Regions from separate parts of the Rhodoferax sp. BAB1 genome, predicted to be linked through region 2. Evidence: predicted binding sites of a transcription regulator. Region 2 holds the regulator's gene; the other holds the start of a gene.

Region 1 (3,405 bases), 1.4 Mb from region 2:
GCCAGGGTCACCTTCTCGAGGGTCAGGCCCACTTCTTCAGCGATGACCTTGCCGCCGGTCAGGATGGCGATGTCTTCCAGCATGGCCTTGCGACGGTCGCCGAAGCCCGGAGCCTTGACGGCCACGACCTTCAGGATGCCGCGGATGGTGTTGACCACCAGAGTCGCCAGGGCTTCGCCCTCGACGTCCTCGGCAATGATCAGCAGCGGCCGGCCGGCCTTGGCAACCTGCTCCAGCGTGGGCAGCAGGTCACGGATGTTGGACACCTTCTTGTCGTACAGCAGCACGAAGGGGTTGTCCAGCAGGGCGGCCTGCTTCTCGGGGTTGTTGATGAAGTAGGGCGACAGGTAACCACGGTCGAACTGCATGCCCTCGACGACGTCGAGTTCGTTCTGCAGGGACTTGCCGTCTTCCACGGTGATCACGCCTTCCTTGCCGACCTTGTCCATGGCATTGGCGATGATCTCGCCGATGCTGACGTCGCTGTTGGCGGAGATGGAGCCGACCTGGGCGATCTCCTTGGAGGTGGTGGTGGGCTTGGAAGCCTTCTTCAGCTGCTCGATCAGGGCCGTCACGGCCTTGTCGATGCCGCGCTTCAGGTCCATGGGGTTCATGCCGGCGGCCACGTACTTCATGCCTTCGCGCACGATGGCCTGGGCCAGCACGGTGGCGGTGGTGGTGCCGTCACCGGCGTTGTCGCTGGTCTTGGAAGCAACTTCCTTGACCATCTGCGCGCCCATGTTCTGCAGCTTGTCCTTCAGTTCGATTTCCTTGGCCACGGACACACCGTCCTTGGTCACGGTGGGGGCGCCGAAAGAGCGCTCGAGCACCACGTTACGGCCCTTGGGGCCCAGGGTTACCTTGACCGCGTTGGCCAGGATGTTCACGCCTTCGACCATGCGGGCACGTGCTTCACCGCCGAAAATTACGTCTTTAGCTGCCATGTGTATTACTCCAGATTCAAGTTCAAACGATTAAGTCGGATGGATCAATCGCGTTGCGATTTACTTCTCGACAACAGCAAACAGGTCTTCTTCCTTCATGACCAGCAGTTCGTCGCCGCCGACCTTGACGGTCTGGCCGCTGTACTTGCCGAACAGGACGCGGTCGCCGACCTTGACGTTCATGGCGATGATCTCGCCCTTGTCGTTCTTGCGGCCGGGGCCCACAGCCAGGACTTCGCCCTGGTCCGGCTTCTCGGCGGCGCTGTCGGGGATGACGATGCCGGAGGCGGTCTTGGTTTCGTTTTCAACGCGCTTGACAATCACGCGATCGGCCAGAGGACGCAGTTTCATCAGGTATCTCCTACAGTTAGAAACAGGGTTAGCAAAATAAGCGAGCACCAAAAGTTAGTGCTCATTAACTTGTCTTGAACTCGAGGTGTTAGCACTCGAATCCAACGAGTGCTAATCATAAGGCTTTTTTGCCCTGTTTCAAGATCGGCCGCCTGGGGGGGGGCGGAGGGGATTCGCTACACTGCGGGGCTGCTTCCTCCCGACAACGTTCCGTTTTCCACGCTTATTCGTGACTGATACGTCGAATCCCAGGCCTGCAAGACCGCGTCTCAGCTACTGGCTGCTTGCCCTGGCCCTCGGCTTGGCCGTCATGGCCGTGGATCTGTGGTGGTGCGGGGGGGCATTGCCAGCGGCACAAGCCGTCCGGCCGGTGGCGGGCGCACCGGCACCGGCGCTGCTGGCCCTGAAGGCGGCCGGCCGTATTCCCATGCCGCCGAACACGCCCGCAGCCCATGCCAGCTCCTTGCTGGCCATGCCGGCGGGCCATGCGGCGGCCGTGCAGGCCTACTGGTTTGCCGGTTCCCGCGAAAGCGGGGCGGACGTACAGATTGCCTTTTCCCAGTTCGAGCGCGCCACCCAGCAGTGGACTCCGGCCACTTATGTGGTGAATCGGCACGCTGCCGCCGCGCAATTGGGCCATGGCCTGCGGCGCATCGGTAACCCGGTGGCCTGGCGCGATGGCCAGGGGCGTACCCATCTGTTTGTGGTGGCCACGGGCCTGGGCGGCTGGGCGGCCGGGCGTATCCTGCATTTGCGCCAGGACGCTGCGCAACAGCCTTTTGTGCCGCTGCGCACCTTGCCCCTGTCCTGGCTTTGGAACACCAGCCACCTGGTGCGCGCCATGCCCTTGCCGCTGGCTGATGGCGGCATGGTCCTGCCGGTGTATTTCGAAATCGGTGTGAAGTACCCCGTGGCCCTGCGCTTTGATGCGGCCGGTGAGTTTCGCGGTTTGACGCGCATGTCGCAGCGCCGCGACCTGCTGCAACCCACCTTGCTCGCACGCAGCGAGACCGAATGGCTGGCCCTGCTGCGCGACAACCGCACGGACCGAAAGCTGCGCGCGGTGCAGACTAGCGACGGCGGGCGCAGCTGGTTGGACCTGCCCGACCCCGGACCCGCCAACCCCGACGCTGCCGTGGCGGGCCTGGCGCTGCGGCCTGAGCTGATGTTCCTGGCGCATAACCCGCGCGCCGAATCCCGGGCGCAACTGGTGTTGAGCCAGTCGCGCGATGGCCTGGAGTGGACGGTGCTGGAAACGCTGGCACAGGCCCCGGCGGGCAGCGAGATGTCCTACCCCTCCATGGCCTGGGCCGACGATAGCCTATGGGTCAGTTACACCGAGCAACGCCAGGCGATTGCCTGGCAGCGCTACATTTTTGTGCCGGTGGCACCCTAGGACCGGTTGATGGAACTGAGTCAGCTGTCCACTGCCCTGCTGTCAACGCAGGTGAGTGCATTGCCCGCCCCGCTGGCGGGTCGTCTCTACCTGGGGCTGGCCTGGGGACTGGTGCTGGCCGTCCTGGCGCTCGTGCTGCTGCGCCACCGCGGGCTGAACCCGATGGGCCTACAGCGCTGGCTGCCGCCGCTCCTGCTGCTCTGCTGCCTGCTGCCCGGCGGGCTGTCGCCCGCCTTCTGGCTGGGCCTGGCGTTTCGTGCACCGAGCGGCTTGCTGGCGCTGTTGTGCGCCTGGGTGCTGTTGCGATACTACCGACCGCAGACACCGGGTGCCAGTGGGTTCGAGAGCTTGCGTTTCGGGACGCCGGCCCTGGTTCTGCTGGGCTGGGCCCTGCTGCTCGACACTTTTGCCCTGTTGCCGCTGAGCCTGTATGCATGGGGTTTTGCACCGCTGACGCTGGGGGCGCTGGTGCTGCTGGCCTGTCTGCCGTGGCTGCTGCGCGGCAACGCAACCCTGTCCGGTCTGCTGGTGACTGCGCTGTTGCTGCATGTGCTTATGCGTCTGCCCAGCGGCAATGTCTGGGATGCGGTGCTGGACCCCTGGTTCTGGCTGCTGCTCCAGGTGGACTGGCTGCGGCGCCACTTGCGCCGTTCTCACGCTTAAGAGCGCACCAGCAACCATTCCCTGCGGTACAGCCACTGCTGCGGGTACCAG
Region 2 (3,405 bases):
CCCTGGTACCAGCGCCTGGCACTGGCCGTGGCCGCCCGCATCGCCCCGACAATGACACTGAGCGGCAAGGGGGTGCGGATCACCCCTTCGGACAACCTCGAGATGCGGATCGCCCTGGCCCGGGATCCCCTGGTCATCAAGGAAACGCGTATCGACGGGCTGTACGGTTTGACCGATCTCATGGACCGGGCCCGCAGTGCCGTCACCCGGCTGCGGCATCGGACCTTGATTCTCTACGGCATCCGGGATGAGGTCATCCCCAAGAAACCGCTGATCGGCCTGCTCGAAGCCATGCCCGCGCAGGACATGCATCATTTTCGTTTTGCCCTCTACCCCAACGGCTATCACATGCTGCAGCGTGACCTGCAGCGGGCTGTCGTCTGGGACGATGTCGTGACATGGGCCCTCTATACTGACCGGCCCTTGCCCTCACGGGTGGAGCGCAGCAGGGACGACGCACTCACCGAGCTGCGACAGCTTGCCACCAAACTTTAACCAACCACGGGAGACTGTCTTGAATTCTGGAAAAACCTGGATTGAATTGCTGGGCTTGGGACGGGTTTTAAGCGCCGTGCTGCTGCTGGCCGCGCTGGCCGGCTGCGCGACGACACCGCAGACGACCACCTACATGATCCAGTCGAACGTGCCCGACATCGATGTCTACAAGGGACCGTCACCCGACAAAATGGCCTTCTACATCAAGGCGCCGTTTTATGAAGTGGCCTACGCCTCGAAATACTGGTCCAACCAGTATTTCATGGCCAGGAAGCCGGGTTATCACGACTCTGAAATCATCCAGCAACCCACTTCGGCCTGGGGCACCCCGGTGAACCTCCACTTCTTCATGCGCCCGAAGCCGGTCGGCACCGCCGCGGAGTTCGCGCCCTATGCAGCGCGCGGCACCGTCGAAGCCGGCGATGAGTTCCTGAAAGCCTACCCGGAGACACCGATCCGTAGCGAGGTGTATGCCCACATGGCCTCGCAGCTTCCCAAGGACAACCAGGCGCGCGATGCAGCGCTGGAGCGACTGCTGGGGATGTATCCCGGCTTCTCCGACAACCTGACCGTATCGGAGCGTCTGTCATGGACCGGTCCGCAAGGTCTGCGCGTCAGGGACATCCAGCAACAGGCCAAAAGCCCCGCCAGCATCACGACGGTCGAGAAACGGATACTGGCCAGCAGCGCCATGTACAAGGACTTCAGCTCGGAAGAACTCAAGATCCTGAAGCAGATGCGGGTTCATGATCGCCTGGTCGCCGCGATGCAACGCAGCACCCAGGCCTCCCGGGAAGCGACCGCCAAGGCCGAGGCGAGCGCCAGGGCTGCGCAAGCAGCCGCACAAGCCGAGGCCGAGGCGAGCAGGCAGCGTGCCGCTGCTGCCGCAGCCGCTGCGGCAGCAGCGCAACCGGTGGCCGCCACGGCACCCAGCGCAGACAACATGCCGACCGAATGCGTCCAGCTGGTGGCCGCCTACAAGGCCTGCGACCGGACCGGGGGCTTCTTCGCCATGGCTTGCCGCATGACTGCCGACAGCCAATTCAAGTGCCCCATTCCTGCAACGCAACTGCTACGCTAGGGCCGGATACAGTGGACGTGGACCGGACGTTTGACCGCCGTTCTCCTCTGTACAAATGGTAGGGCGTGCTGGGCTCGAACCAGCGACCAAGGGATTATGAGTCCCCTGCTCTAACCAACTGAGCTAACGCCCCGACCGAAGGCGTGATTGTAAGGGCCTACTTGTGGTGGCTCAGGGCATTGCCCAGCAGCTTGGACGTGATGTCCACGATCTGGATCATGCGCTCGTAGGGCATGCGCGTGGGGCCGATCACGCCCAGCGTGCCCACCACCTGGCCATCCACCTCGTAGGGGGCGCTGACCACGGAGAGTTCCTCGAAGGGCACCACCTGGCTTTCGCCGCCGATGAAGATGCGCACCCCCTCGGCCTGGCCGGCGATGTCCAGCAGGCGCATCAACTGCGCCTTCTGCTCGAACAGGTCGAACGCCCGGCGCAGGTGGCCCATGTCGCTGGAAAAATCGGAGACGGCCAGCAGGTTGCGCTCACCGGAGATCACCACCTCGTCCTGCGGCTGCGTCATGGCCTCGGTGCCCACGGTCACGGCGGCCTGCATCAACTTGGCGATCTCCCCGCGCAGTGTGTCCACCTCGCCCTGCAGGCGCTCGCGCACCTGCTCCAGCGTCAGGCCCATGTAGTGGGCGTTGAGGTAGTTGGAGGCCTCGACCAGCTGCGAAGGCGAATAATCGGTCTCGGTGAAGATGACGCGGTTCTGCACGTCGCCCTCGGGCGAAACCAGGATGACCAGGATACGGCGTTCGCCCAGGCGCAGGAACTCGATGTGGCGAAACACCGAGGAGCGACGCGGCGACATGACCACACCGACGAACTGCGAGAGCGAGGACAGCAGGTTGGCGGCGCTGGAGATGACCTTCTGCGGCTGGTCCGGCACCAGGCTGGGTGCGGTGATCTGCTCGCGCTGGGCGGTGAGCATGGTGTCGACGAAAAGGCGATAACCACGCGCCGTGGGCACGCGCCCGGCCGAGGTGTGCGGGCTGGCAATCAGGCCCAGCTCCTCCAGGTCGGACATCACGTTGCGGATGGTCGCCGGGGACAGCTCCAGACCGGAGGCACGCGAGAGCGTACGCGAGCCGACGGGTTGCCCTTCGGCAATGTAGCGTTCCACCAGCGTTTTGAGCAACAACTTGGCGCGGTCATCGAGCATGGGATCATTTTAATGATGTAATTTGCGAATGAACTCCAGATTCCGCCAGGTGGCCCTGATTGGCAAGTACCAGACCGTCGCCGGCGGTAGCCAGGGCAGCCGCGCGCGCCCGGCGCTGGCCGACATTGCCGCCTTCCTGCAAACGCAGGGTTGCGCCGTGGTGGTGGAAGAGCAGACCGCGACCAATGCCGGCCTGGAGGGCTACCCGGTGCTGGATCTGGCCGCCATAGCCCAGCAGTGCGACCTGGGCCTGGTGGTGGGCGGCGACGGCACCATGCTGGGCATCAGCCGCAAGCTGGCCAGTTCCGGCGTGCCGCTGATCGGCATCAACCACGGCCGCCTGGGTTTCATGACCGACATCCCCTTCGGCAGCTTCGAGACCGTGCTGCCGCCCATGCTGCAGGGCGAATACGAAGAGGAGCAGCGCCAGCTCATGCACGCCCGCGTGCTGCGCCAGGGCAACTGCGTGTTCGATACCCTGGCCATGAACGACGTGGTGGTGCACCGGGGCAACTCCTCGGGCATGGTGGAGCTGCGCGTCGAGGTGGACGGCCACTTCGTGGCCAACCAGCGCGCCGATGGCCTCATCATCGCCACCCCGACCGGCTCCACGGCCTACTCGCTGTCAGCCGGCGGCCCCATCCTGCATCCGGCGATCGCCGGCTGG

The links. Region 2 encodes HrcA, which represses chaperone genes, less so after heat shock. Its sites were predicted from a motif close to TTAGCACTCNNNNNNNNNGAGTGCTAA; they were not measured.
Region 1: a site for HrcA is predicted at 1,384-1,410, ahead of groES (co-chaperone GroES). Genes of this name have one in related genera too.

Annotation. Positions count from the first base shown of each region.
Region 1 covers NZ_CP054424.1:2,853,558-2,856,962, reverse strand. Annotated here, with positions in the region: gene groL (chaperonin GroEL) at 1-944, opposite strand, end outside; gene groES (co-chaperone GroES) at 1,005-1,295, opposite strand; gene HTY51_RS13740 (sialidase family protein) at 1,606-2,691, shown strand; gene HTY51_RS13735 (hypothetical protein) at 2,701-3,354, shown strand; gene HTY51_RS13730 (glycosyltransferase family 39 protein) at 3,351-3,405, opposite strand, start outside.
Region 2 covers NZ_CP054424.1:397,287-400,691, reverse strand. Annotated here, with positions in the region: gene HTY51_RS02030 (alpha/beta hydrolase) at 1-495, shown strand, start outside; gene HTY51_RS02025 (hypothetical protein) at 572-1,576, shown strand; tRNA gene HTY51_RS02020 (tRNA-Ile) at 1,633-1,709, opposite strand; gene hrcA (heat-inducible transcriptional repressor HrcA) at 1,734-2,738, opposite strand; gene HTY51_RS02010 (NAD kinase) at 2,767-3,405, shown strand, end outside.